DNA from 2 places in the Streptomyces sp. NPDC006529 genome. Region 1 is predicted to be linked to the other one. Evidence: riboswitches for the same ligand, from Rfam matches in the RefSeq annotation. Region 1 holds a riboswitch; the other holds the start of a gene.
What was found. A riboswitch is a leader RNA that binds a small molecule or an ion and turns the genes downstream of it on or off. The one in region 1 is predicted to bind glycine.
Positions count from the first base shown of each region.

Region 2: linked by a shared signal. The riboswitch ahead of gcvT (glycine cleavage system aminomethyltransferase GcvT) and the one ahead of gcvP (aminomethyl-transferring glycine dehydrogenase) in region 1 are both predicted to bind glycine.

Region 1 covers NZ_JBEXPB010000029.1:8,746-14,608, reverse strand. Annotated here, with positions in the region: gene ABZY31_RS20380 (DUF5999 family protein) at 212-418, shown strand; gene gcvP (aminomethyl-transferring glycine dehydrogenase) at 512-3,397, opposite strand; glycine riboswitch at 3,591-3,689, opposite strand; gene ABZY31_RS20370 (PRC-barrel domain-containing protein) at 3,804-4,184, shown strand; gene ABZY31_RS20365 (DNA polymerase IV) at 4,185-5,696, opposite strand; gene ABZY31_RS20360 (MerR family transcriptional regulator) at 5,842-5,863, opposite strand, start outside.
Region 2 covers NZ_JBEXPB010000047.1:20,532-26,394, reverse strand. Annotated here, with positions in the region: gene glyA (serine hydroxymethyltransferase) at 1-579, opposite strand, end outside; gene gcvH (glycine cleavage system protein GcvH) at 597-980, opposite strand; gene gcvT (glycine cleavage system aminomethyltransferase GcvT) at 1,108-2,223, opposite strand; glycine riboswitch at 2,418-2,518, opposite strand; gene ABZY31_RS25975 (AAA family ATPase) at 2,718-3,458, shown strand; gene ABZY31_RS25970 (enhanced serine sensitivity protein SseB C-terminal domain-containing protein) at 3,520-4,254, shown strand; gene ABZY31_RS25965 (enhanced serine sensitivity protein SseB C-terminal domain-containing protein) at 4,337-5,077, shown strand; gene ABZY31_RS25960 (ABC transporter permease) at 5,624-5,863, shown strand, end outside.

The DNA.
Region 1 (5,863 bases):
GCGAACCACCCGAAATGACAGGGGAGTTGAGCTGAACCGCCCGCACGGGTGATGCGTCATCAATCTATGAGGACAGCTGCCGGAAATCCCTGCGGACGTCACTCCGTAGGGCAACACTGGACCCTGACCACACCGATTGATACGGGGGGCGGCCATGAACGACGCATCGAGCCGCAGCACACAGACCACACCGCAGCGAAAGAACGTATCCATGTGCCAGCATCAGCCACCGTGCCCGTCAGCCGACTCCGCCGACCGGGAGGCCGCGCACCCGGTGGCCCACCACCCGGAACAGGGCTGGAGCCTGCTGTGCAACGGCGTCCTGCTCTTCGAGGACACCGGTGAGCTGCTGCCGGACGGCCGGATCATCGACCCGCACCGCCCCCTCGCGGCGGCGCACGGGGTGAAGGCCGCCTAGGGAAAGCGCCACGGGAACACGAGAGGGGCCGGTCCGGGAGACGCACTCCCGGACCGGCCCCTCTCACATGTCAGCTGGGGTGATCAACGACCCTCAGTTGTCGTACTCGTCCAGCGGAGGGCACGAGCAGACGAGGTTGCGGTCGCCGAACGCGCCGTCGATGCGGCGGACCGGCGGCCAGTACTTCTCGGCGGGGCTCAGCCCGCCCGGGAAGACGGCCTCGTCACGGCTGTAGGGGTGGTTCCACTCGCCGCCCAGCGCCGCCGCCGTGTGCGGGGCGTTGGCCAGCGGGTTGTCCGCCGACGGCCACTCGCCCGCCGCGACCCGCTCGATCTCTCCGCGGATCGCGATCATCGCGTCGCAGAACCGGTCGATCTCGGCGAGGTCCTCGGACTCGGTCGGCTCGATCATCAGCGTGCCGGCCACGGGGAAGGACATCGTCGGCGCGTGGAAGCCGTAGTCGATCAGGCGCTTGGCGATGTCGTCGACGCTCACGCCGGTGGACTTCGACAGCGGGCGCAGGTCGATGATGCACTCGTGCGCGACCAGGTTGCCCGGACCGGTGTAGAGCACGGGGTAGTGCGGCTCCAGGCGCTTGGCGATGTAGTTCGCACCGAGCACCGCCACCTGGGTGGCGCGCTTGAGGCCCTCGCCGCCCATCAGGCGCACGTACGACCACGAGATCGGCAGGATGCCCGCCGAACCCCACGGAGCGGCCGAGATCGGGCCGACGCCCGTTTCCGGGCCCGCGGTGGGCTGGAGCGGGTGGTTCGGCAGGTACGGGGCCAGGTGCGCCCGGACACCGACCGGGCCGACGCCCGGGCCGCCGCCGCCATGCGGGATGCAGAAGGTCTTGTGCAGGTTCAGGTGCGAGACGTCGCCGCCGAAGTGACCCGGCTTGGCAAGGCCGACCAGGGCGTTGAGGTTGGCGCCGTCCACGTAGACCTGGCCGCCCGCGTCGTGCACCTGGGCGCAGATGTCGGCGACGTGCTCCTCGAAGACGCCGTGGGTGGACGGGTAGGTGATCATCAGCACGGCGAGCTCGTCGCGGTACTGCTCGATCTTGGCCCGCAGGTCGGCGGCGTCGACCTCGCCGTCGTCCGCCGTCTTGACGACGACGACCTTCATGCCCGCCATCACGGCGCTGGCGGCGTTGGTGCCGTGCGCGGAGGAGGGGATCAGGCAGACGGTGCGCTGCTCGTCGCCGTTGGCCCGGTGGTACGCCCGGACGGCGAGGAGACCGGCCAGCTCGCCCTGGGATCCGGCGTTGGGCTGGAGGGAGACCTTGTCGTAGCCGGTGACCTCGCAGAGACGTTCCTCCAGCTCGGTGATGAGCGTGAGGTAGCCCTCGGCCTGCTCGACCGGGGCGAAGGGGTGCAGCTGGCCGAACTCGGGCCAGGTGACCGACTCCATCTCGGTGGTCGCGTTGAGCTTCATGGTGCAGGAGCCCAGCGGGATCATGCCGCGGTCCAGCGCGTAGTCCTTGTCCGAGAGCTTGCGCAGGTAGCGCAGCATCGCGGTCTCGGAGCGGTGCTGGTGGAAGACCGGGTGGCTCAGGTACGCGTCGGAGCGCAGCAGCCCCTCGGGCAGCGCGTCCGCGGTGGTCTCGTCCAGGGCCTCGATGTCCGCGGTGACGCCGAAGGCGGCCCACACGGCGTCGATGTCGGCGCGCAGGGTCGTCTCGTCGCAGGAGACGGAGACGTGGTCGCCGTCGACCAGGTGCAGGTTGACCCCGGCCGCGCGGGCGGCGGCCACGACGTCGGCGGCCTTGCCGGGCACCCGCGCGGTGACGGTGTCGAAGTACGAGCCGTGGACCAGCTCGACTCCGCCGGCCGTCAGGCCCGCGGCGAGCAGGGCGGCGTAGCGGTGGGTGCGGCGGGCGATCGTCCGCAGGCCGTCGGGGCCGTGGTAGACGGCGTACATGGCGGCCATGACGGCGAGCAGCACCTGCGCGGTACAGATGTTGCTGGTGGCCTTCTCGCGGCGGATGTGCTGCTCGCGGGTCTGCAGGGCCAGGCGGTAGGCCTTGTTCCCGTCGGCGTCCACCGAGACGCCGACCAGGCGGCCGGGCAGCGAGCGGGCGTGCTTGTCCTGGACGGCCATGTAACCGGCGTGCGGACCGCCGAAGCCCATCGGGACGCCGAAGCGCTGGGTGGTGCCGATGGCGATGTCCGCGCCGAGCGCGCCCGGGGAAGTGAGCAGGGTCAGCGCGAGCAGGTCGGCGGCGACGGTGACGATCGCGCCCAGCTCGTGCGCCTGGTCGATGACCGGCTTGATGTCGCGGACCGCGCCGGAGGCGCCCGGGTACTGGAGCAGCACTCCGAAGACGCCGCGCTCGGCGACCTCGGCCGGGATGCCCCCGGACAGGTCGGCGACGACGACCTCGACCCCGGTGGGCTCGGCGCGCGTCTGGATGACCGCGATCGTCTGCGGCAGCGTGTCGGCGTCGATGAGGAAGACGCCGTCCTTGACCTTGCCCACGCGGCGGGCGAGCTGCATGGCCTCGGCGGCCGCGGTGCCCTCGTCGAGCAGGGAGGCGCCGGAGGTCGGCAGACCGGTCAGGTCGGCCACGACGGTCTGGAAGTTCAGCAGGGCTTCGAGGCGCCCCTGCGAGATCTCGGGCTGGTAGGGCGTGTACGCCGTGTACCAGGCCGGGTTCTCCATGACGTTGCGCAGGATGACCGGCGGCGTGAAGGTGCCGTAGTACCCGAGGCCGATCATCGGCCTCAGGACCTGGTTGCGGTCGGCGAGGAGACGCAGCTCGGCGAGCACCTCGGCCTCGGTGCGGGCCTCGGGGAGGTCCAGCGCCTCGGCGCTCTTGATGACGTCCGGCACCGCGGCGGCGGTCAGCTCGTCCAGGGAGCCGTAGCCCACCTGGGCCAGCATCTTCGCCTGCGCCTCGGCATCCGGGCCGATGTGGCGCTGCTCGAAGGGGATGCCTCGCTCCAGCTGGGAGAGCGGAATGCGGTTGGCGGTCATGTACGGAGGCCTCCTGGTCGTACGACCTGCGAGGGGCACCACGGCGCGGGCACCCGGACGGCCTCCCCCTCTGTCATGTCAACCTGAGAGCTTCACCGGGCCTGCGGGGGTCGCCCGCGGGTCCGGCTTTCACCGTCGGTGAGGAGGGGTGGCGGAACTGCTGTCCGTCACCCGCCCTGCTTTCCAGAGTGGCCTCGTCCGTGCGGTACGTCTGCCTGAGAGATTCCGGGGAGGAGTTGCTCCTTCGGCGCCTCCGGCGAACTCGATCGGAGGACTCTCCCGCACAGGGTCAGCAGCCGTTCCCCAGCCTACCAGCGAGGATCTGGGCCCTTCCTCGAGTGGCCCCCACCGCGGAAATGCACTTTTGTAGTCATTACGGAGGAGTTGCGACCAAAAGGAGGCGACCGTGCAGACCGACATCGATCCGCGCAGCCTGATCGGCCGCAAGGCGTTCGACCGCAATGGCACCAAGATCGGCACCGTGGACGAGGTCTACCTCGACGATGCCACGGGCGTCCCCGAATGGGCCGCCGTACGGACCGGACTCTTCAGCCGGGACGCCTTCGTCCCCCTGGAACCGAGCGAGGTGGTGGGCGACACCCTGCGGGTTCCCTTCGAACGCTCCCTGATCAAAGAAGCCCCGGACTTCGGGGTCGGCCGCCACCTCTCGCCGGAGCAGGAGCTCCAGCTCTACCACCACTACGGCCTGGACGTGACCTTGCCGAGTGACTTCCACCACGGCGACCGCGAGCGCGACTTCGGCCGCCTGGCGGGCGACGAAAGCTGATCACTCCGTTTCTTCGTCTTCTTTGGCATGTTCCCCGGCCAGCGGCAGCGGATCGGACGACTCCAGTTCGGGATCGTCCACCCGGAAGGTCCGCACCCGGCCCGGGGCCGATCCCGGCTGCTCGAAGCGGACGGTCACCCTCCCCACCCCGCTGCCCTGCACCCAGCCGGGCCCGTACACCGCGTGCCGTACGTCGATCCCCGCCGACCAGCTCCGCTCCGGAGCGGGGGCGTCCTGGGTGACGGCGCCTACGGAGGCCACCGCGTCGGCGCCCCCACCCGGCCCCGGCGCACCCGCGGCCGGCCCCTGCGCATCCACTCCCGCCCTCGCCGGGCCCCCGCCGGGATCCGCCGGGGCATCTGCCCGGGCGTCCGCCTGGGTGCGCGCCTCCGCTTCCGCCTGAGCCTCCGCTTCCGCCCGCGCCTCCGCCTCCGCCTGTGCTTCGGCCTGGGCGAACAGGTCCTCCTGGGTGAAGTCGGCCAGCCCGGACACTCCGACGCCCAGCAGCCGCACCCCGCCCGTGGTGTCGACCCCCTCCAGCAGCCGCGCCGCCGCCTCCCGGACCACCGCGGGGTCGTCCGTCGGCCCCCGCAGGGTCTCCGACCGGGTCAGCGTGGAGAAGTCGTAGCGGCGCACCTTGAGCACGATCGTGCGGCCGGAGTGCCCCGAGGCCCTCAGCCGGACCACGCACCGCTCCGCGAGCCGCTGGACCTCGCCCCGGATCCGCACCCGGTCGTGCAGGTCCACGTCGAAGGTGTCCTCGACGGACACGGACTTCGCGTCCCGCTCCGCGACCACCGGCCGGTCGTCCAGCCCCAGCGCCATCCGGTACAGGGCCACCCCGTGCGCCCGCCCCGTCATCCGGACCAGCTCGTCCTCCCCCGCCTCGGCCAGCTCCCCCACCGTGGTGATCCCGGCCCGGCGCAGGTGCTCCCCCGTGGCCGGCCCCACCCCGGGCAGGGTCCGTACCGACATGGGTGCCAGCAGCTCCCGCTCGGTCCCCGGCTCGATCAGCAGCAGCCCGTCCGGCTTGGCGCCCTCGGAGGCCACCTTGGCCAGCATCTTCGACCCGGCCAGCCCCACCGAGGCGCTGAGCCCCGTCGCCGCCCGGATGTCCTCCCGCAGCCGCTCCCCCGCCGCCCGGGCCCCCGCGGCGTCGAAGGCGGCCCCACCGGCCTCCAGGTCCACGAAGGCCTCGTCCAGGCTGAGCGGCTCCACCAGCGGCGACATCGCCCGCAGCCGCGCCATCACCAGGTCGCTGACCGCCCGGTACAGGGTGAAGCGCGGCACCAGGTACGCCCCGTTCGGGCACAGCCGCCGGGCCTGGGCGGTGGGCATCGCCGAGTGCACCCCGAAGCGCCGCGCCTCGTAGGAGGCGGTGGCGACCACCCCGCGGGGCCCGAGCCCGCCGACGATGACCGCCTTCCCGCGCAGGCTCGGCTTCGCCGCCTGCTCCACGGAGGCGTAGAAGGCGTCCATGTCCAGGTGCAGGATGGTCGGGGCGGCTCTCACGCCTCCGATGCTGCCCTATGCCACTGACAACGCCCCCCGGGCGCGTCCGGCGCGCCCCCTCGGGGCGGCCACGGCGCCCGGAGGGCGGTCCACGGCGGTGGGCGGCCGTGACGCCTGCGGTCACGGCACCACGGCGTGCGGCGGCTCAGCCCGCCCGGTTGCGGCGC
Region 2 (5,863 bases), on a different contig from region 1:
GACCTCGTCCGCGATGCGGCGGAAGGCGGCGAAGTCCAGCTGGCGCGGGTAGGCGGACCAGCCCGCGACGATCATCTGCGGCTTGGACTCCTTGGCGAGGCGCTCGACCTCGGCCATGTCCACGCGGCCGGTCTCGTCGACGTGGTACGGGACCACGTTGTAGAGCTTGCCGGAGAAGTTGATCTTCATGCCGTGGGTCAGGTGACCGCCGTGGGCCAGGTTCAGGCCCATGATCGTGTCGCCCGGCTTCAGCAGCGCGAACATCGCGGCCGCGTTGGCCTGCGCACCGGAGTGCGGCTGCACGTTCGCGGCCTCGGCGCCGAACAGCGCCTTGATCCGGTCGATCGCGATCTGCTCGACCACGTCGACGTGCTCGCAGCCGCCGTAGTAGCGGCGGCCGGGGTAGCCCTCGGCGTACTTGTTGGTCAGGACCGAGCCCTGGGCCTCCATGACGGCGACCGGAGCGAAGTTCTCCGACGCGATCATTTCCAGGGTGGACTGCTGGCGCACGAGCTCGGCGTCGACGGCGGCGGCGACGTCGGGGTCGAGCTCGTGCAGCGGGGTGTTGAGAACAGACATCAGGATCCCCTGGGGTGTCAGTTGTCGGAGTGGGTGAGCGCGGCGTACTCCTCGGCGGAGAGCAGGTCGGCCGGCTCGTCCGTGATGCGCACCTTGAACAGCCAGCCACCCTCGAAGGGAGCGGTGTTGACCAGCGCAGGGTCGTCCACGACGTCCTGGTTGAACTCGACGATCTCGCCCGTGACGGGGGAGTACAGGTCGCTGACCGACTTGGTCGACTCCAGCTCGCCGCAGGTCTCGCCCGCGGTCACCTGGGCGCCCGCCTCGGGCAGCTGGGCGTAGACGACGTCACCGAGCGCGTTGGCCGCGAACTCCGTGATGCCGACCGTCGCGACGCCGTCCACGGCGTCCGACAGCCACTCGTGCTCCTTGCTGTAACGCAGCTGCTGGGGGTTGCTCATGACCTGATTCTCCTGGATGCGGGGGAGTGCTGATGGACAGGGGTCTCACGGGGTGGGACGTGCGGTGCCCCGTGCGCCGACGTGTGTTCCGCGGGCTGCGCTGCGGGCTTCCCGGTGGGGGGAAGCGTCACTTCTGACGCTTGTAGAAGGGCAGGGCCACGACCTCGTACGGCTCATGCGTACCGCGAATGTCCACTCCGACGCCGGAGGTGCCCGGTGCGGCGTGCGACGCGTCGACGTACGCCATCGCGATGGGCTTGCCCAGCGTCGGGGACGGGGCGCCCGAGGTGACCTCGCCGATGACCTGGCCGCCGGCCACGACCGGGAACCCGGCGCGCGGGACGCGGCGGCCCTCGGCGATCAGGCCGACCAGCTTGCGCGGGGCGGCGGAGGCGGCGCGCTCGGCGGCGGCCTCCAGGGCGGCGCGGCCGACGAAGTCGCCCTCCTTCTCGAACTTCACGACCCGGCCCAGACCCGCGTCGAAGGGGGTCAGCGCGGTCGTCAGCTCGTGCCCGTACAGCGGCATGCCCGCCTCCAGGCGCAGCGTGTCGCGGCAGGACAGACCGCACGGGATCAGGCCGGCACCCTCGCCCGCCTTGGTCAGCGCCTGCCACAGCTCCACGGCGTGCTCGGGGGCGACGAACAGCTCGAAGCCGTCCTCGCCGGTGTAACCGGTGCGCGCGATCAGCGCGGGCACCCCGGCGACCGTGCCGGGCAGACCGGCGTAGTACTTCAGCCCGTCCAGGTCGGCGTCGGTGAGCGACTTCAGGATGGCCGGGGACTGCGGTCCCTGGACCGCGAGCAGGGCGTAGGCGTCGCGGTCGTCGCGGACCTCGGCGTCGAAGCCGGCGGCGCGCTCGGTGATCGCGTCGAGGACGACCTGGGCGTTGGAGGCGTTGGCGACGACCATGAACTCGCTCTCGCCGAGGCGGTAGACGATCAGGTCGTCGAGGATGCCGCCGTCCTCGCGGCAGATGTGCGTGTACCGGGCCCGGCCGACGCCCACCGTGGAGATGTTCCCGACCAGCGCGTGGTCCAGGGCCTTGACGGCCTCGGGGCCGGTCAGCGTGATCTCGCCCATGTGGGACAGGTCGAACAGGCCGGCCCGGGTGCGGACGGCGTTGTGCTCGTCGCGCTCGCTGCCGTAGCGCAGCGGCATGTCCCAGCCCGCGAAGTCGGTCATGGTCGCACCGAGCGAACGGTGCAGCGCATCGAGGGCGGTCAGGCGGGGGGCAGTGCTCATGGGTGTGGCTCCCAAGGTCCCGGGGCATCGACAGGGCATCGACATGACATGACGAGGAGGATCCTCCCCATCTGTCATCGGAACCTGAGAGGTTCGCCGGGAGTTCCTCGATTCGCACCGAAGTTCCCCGACTTGCACCTTGGGTGGAGCGCGCACCGCCCAAGGGGCGGTACGGACTCGCTTTTCAGATCTGCCTCATCCACGCGGTACGGGGCCTGAGAGATTCAAGGGAGGGTCTTGCTCCTTCGGCGCCCGGGGTGCGCAGCAACTCCCGGGACTCTCCCGCGCGGATTCAAGCGGCCTTTATGCAGTTGGGTCCAGATGGCGCACATCATTGCACGGCCGGGGCCCGCATGGGCGTGCGGGCCCCGGATCGGGCCGCCGGACCCGCACCCGGTCCGACGACCCGACCGGAACCATGTCCACCGCATTACCGTCTCTTTACACTCAGGGGGCAAGGGTCCTGGTGACCCGATCCGGGGGAGGCGATCACTGTGCGCAGATTCGGTGCGGCGGCGGGGACGACGGCGGCGGGAGCGGTGGCGGCGCGGGTGCCGGGAGCGCGTGCGGCGGCGGGCGGCGCGGCGGGCCGGCCGGAGCGCCGGCCGCGGGAGACCGCCGGCCCCGGACCCGCGGCCCCGGCGGCCGTACGGGACCTGCGCGGCCGGGGCCCGGTCCGCGGCGGCCCGGCCCGCCTCCGCTTCGCCGAGGGCGACATCGTCGTCGTGTCCGGCCTGCCCGGCGGCGGCAAGAGCACCCTCATCAAGCGCGCCGTCGCGGGCGGCGGCATCGACTCCCAGGACGCCCGCGAGCGCTGGGAGCACCGGATGCCCCGCGCGCTGCCCTACGCCGCCTACCGGCCCCTGGTGCGCGCCGCGCACTACTGGGGGCTGTGGCGCGTGCTGCGCTCGGGGGACTCCGCCGTCGTCCACGACTGCGGCACGCAGACCTGGGTCCGGGCGCTGCTCGCCGGGGCCGCCCGCCGCCGCGGCCGCGACCTGCACCTGGTGCTGCTCGACGCCACCGCCGAGGAGGCCCTGGCCGGGCAGGCGGCCCGGGGGCGCGGCGTGTCGGCGTACGCCTTCGCCCGGCACCGCGGCGCGGTCGCCCGGCTGGTGCGCGAGGCCGAAGCGGGCCGGCTCCCGGCGGGCTGCGCCTCCGCCGTCCTGCTCGACCGGGCGGCGGCGGCCCGGGTGACCCGGATCGGCTTCGGCGCGGGCCCCGCGACGCACTAGCCTCGGCGGTGACCGGTCCCCCGCAGTGACGGGACCGGCACGGACACGGGGAGACACGGGCATGCAGGGCAGCGGCTGGCCGGCCAACGAACTGGAAGCGGTCCTGGGTACGGCGATGGGCGACCCGGGAGCCGGGCCGCGGATCCTGGAGACCCTGGCCCGCAGCGAGGTCTGGGTACCGCTCCCCGCGGGCGGCGGCCCCGGCTCGGCGGCCCTGGACCTGCCCACCATGGACATCGGCGGCGCCGCCTACGTGCCCGTCTACAGCTCCGAGGCCCAGTTCCGGGCCTGCGTCGGCCCCGGCATGGACTTCGCCGTCGCCCCCGCCGTCGCGTTCGCCCGCGGCCTGCCCCCACAGCTCGGCATCGCCGTGAACCCCGAGGGAGCCGTCGGCGTCCCGCTGCCGCCGCCCGCGGTGGCCCTGCTCTGCCGCGCCGGGCGCAGCCCCCTGGACGGCACGGCCGCCGGCGGCCGGGTCCGCCTGTACGAGCCCGACTGGCAGCAGGACCCGGTGGACTTCCTGGCCGCCGCGGCCGAGGAGTTCCGGGCCGACGGGGTGGTCGCCTCCGCCCACCGCTGCCTGGCGAGCGTCGAGGGCGGGGAACCGCAGCTGTACGTCGGTGTCCGCCTGACGGGATGGGAGCCGGAGCACCGCAACGCGCCGATGGACGCCCTGGGGCGGGCGCTGGGACGGGTCCGGCCGCCCTGGCCGGTGCAGCTGATCCTGCTCGACGCGGTGGAGGACCCGGTGGCCGTTTGGATCCGTGAGCGCGTGCGCCCGTTCTACCTGCCGTAGTCGCGCTTAAGCTGTCCGCATGGCCCGGCCGCACGCGCGGCGGGGTGCGCGGGGACGACGGGCGGACGAGGAGGGGTACCGGGTGAGTGCGTCAGGCACGGCCGCGGCCGGACAGGTCGAGCACATGCTGCGCCAGGTGACACCCGGGCGCTACGACAGCTACGAGCAGCTCCTCCAGGGGCTGGCCGAGGGCAGGCTCTGGATGCTGCTGTGGCACGGGCAGCCCGGATCGCCGGACGCCCAGTACGGCGGCATGGAGGTCGAGGGCCTCGGATACGCGCCGTGCGTGACCTCGCCGCAGGAGCTGGCCGCCAGCGGCTGGAACCGCGGCTACGAGGTGGTCACCGGCCGCGACGTGGCCCGCGCCCTCTACCCCGACCGCTGGGGCCTGTGGCTGAACCCGCACGCCCAGGGCGGTGGCCTGGGCATCCCATGGGCCGACCTGCGCCGGATCGCCACCGGCCTCGACCGGATGCCGGCGGGGCCGCTGCGGCTGTCCGAGCCTTCGATCGAACTCCCGCAGTTCTACGGACTGCTCACCCAGCACGCCCACCGCACGCCCGCCGTGCGCTCGCTGCGCCGCGCCTGGGTACAGCCGGTGATCGGGTCGCCCTACCTCGCCGTCGGGCTGGACCTCTACGACGCCTCCGCGCCCGCGCTGGAGTCGGTGCGCGAGATGATGCGCCAGTCCGTGGGGGCCGTACCCGAGGGCGTGCCGGTGTGCACGGTCGCGCTCGCGGACGAGCACGACCCGGTCGCGATGTGGCTGCGCGCCCAGGCGCGCCCGTTCTACGACCGCGAGGGCCAGGCCCCGGCCTACTGACACGCACCGGACACCTCTCAGGGCCGCACGGAACCGCGTTCCGTGCGGCCTTCGCGCTGCCCCGGCCGGTCCGGCCGGACCGGCCGCCCGTGCCCGAATAGCGCACCGGAAACGGCAGTTGGGCTGCATGTCCGTTTGCGTACCGAACGTACGGTCTTGCTCCGCTGAGGAGTCAGTGCAGTCCGGATAGCGGGTCACGGCTCGCCACATCACGGTTGCGCATCCATTCATCTGCGGGTCTGGCGGGTGATCGAGGGCCCCATGAAGACTCCCCACCCAAGAGCCGGTCAGTCCTGCTGAACCCGGCTCGGCATCTGCATTTCACTCTGCACTTCACCTTGCACTTCCTGCGGTTCCTGCACCTCACGCACCACGCAGCACGCGCCACCGAAGTACCGCACCGAAGCGAACGCAGTCCCACGCACCTCCCGCACCTCCCGCACTTCCCGCACCTCCCACGCTCTCCGAGCGCCACTCCGCACCAACGCCGCCACAGCGGCGGGCATGGGCCGGCTCACCCGTCGGCCGAGAGGGGTCCCCACCACGATGACGGCACCACTGCATGACACGAGCGCGGAAACACCCGCTCCCGTGTCCGTAGCCGACGTCCCAGCCAAGGCCATCGAAGGCCGCTCACCCGGCCGCATCGCCTGGATGCGGCTCAAGCGCGACAAAGTCGCGCTCACGGGCGGCATCGTCGTGCTCCTCCTGATCCTGGTGGCGGTGTTCGCGCCGCAGATCGTGAGCCTGCTGGGCCACCCGCCCAACGACTTCCACGAGGACCTG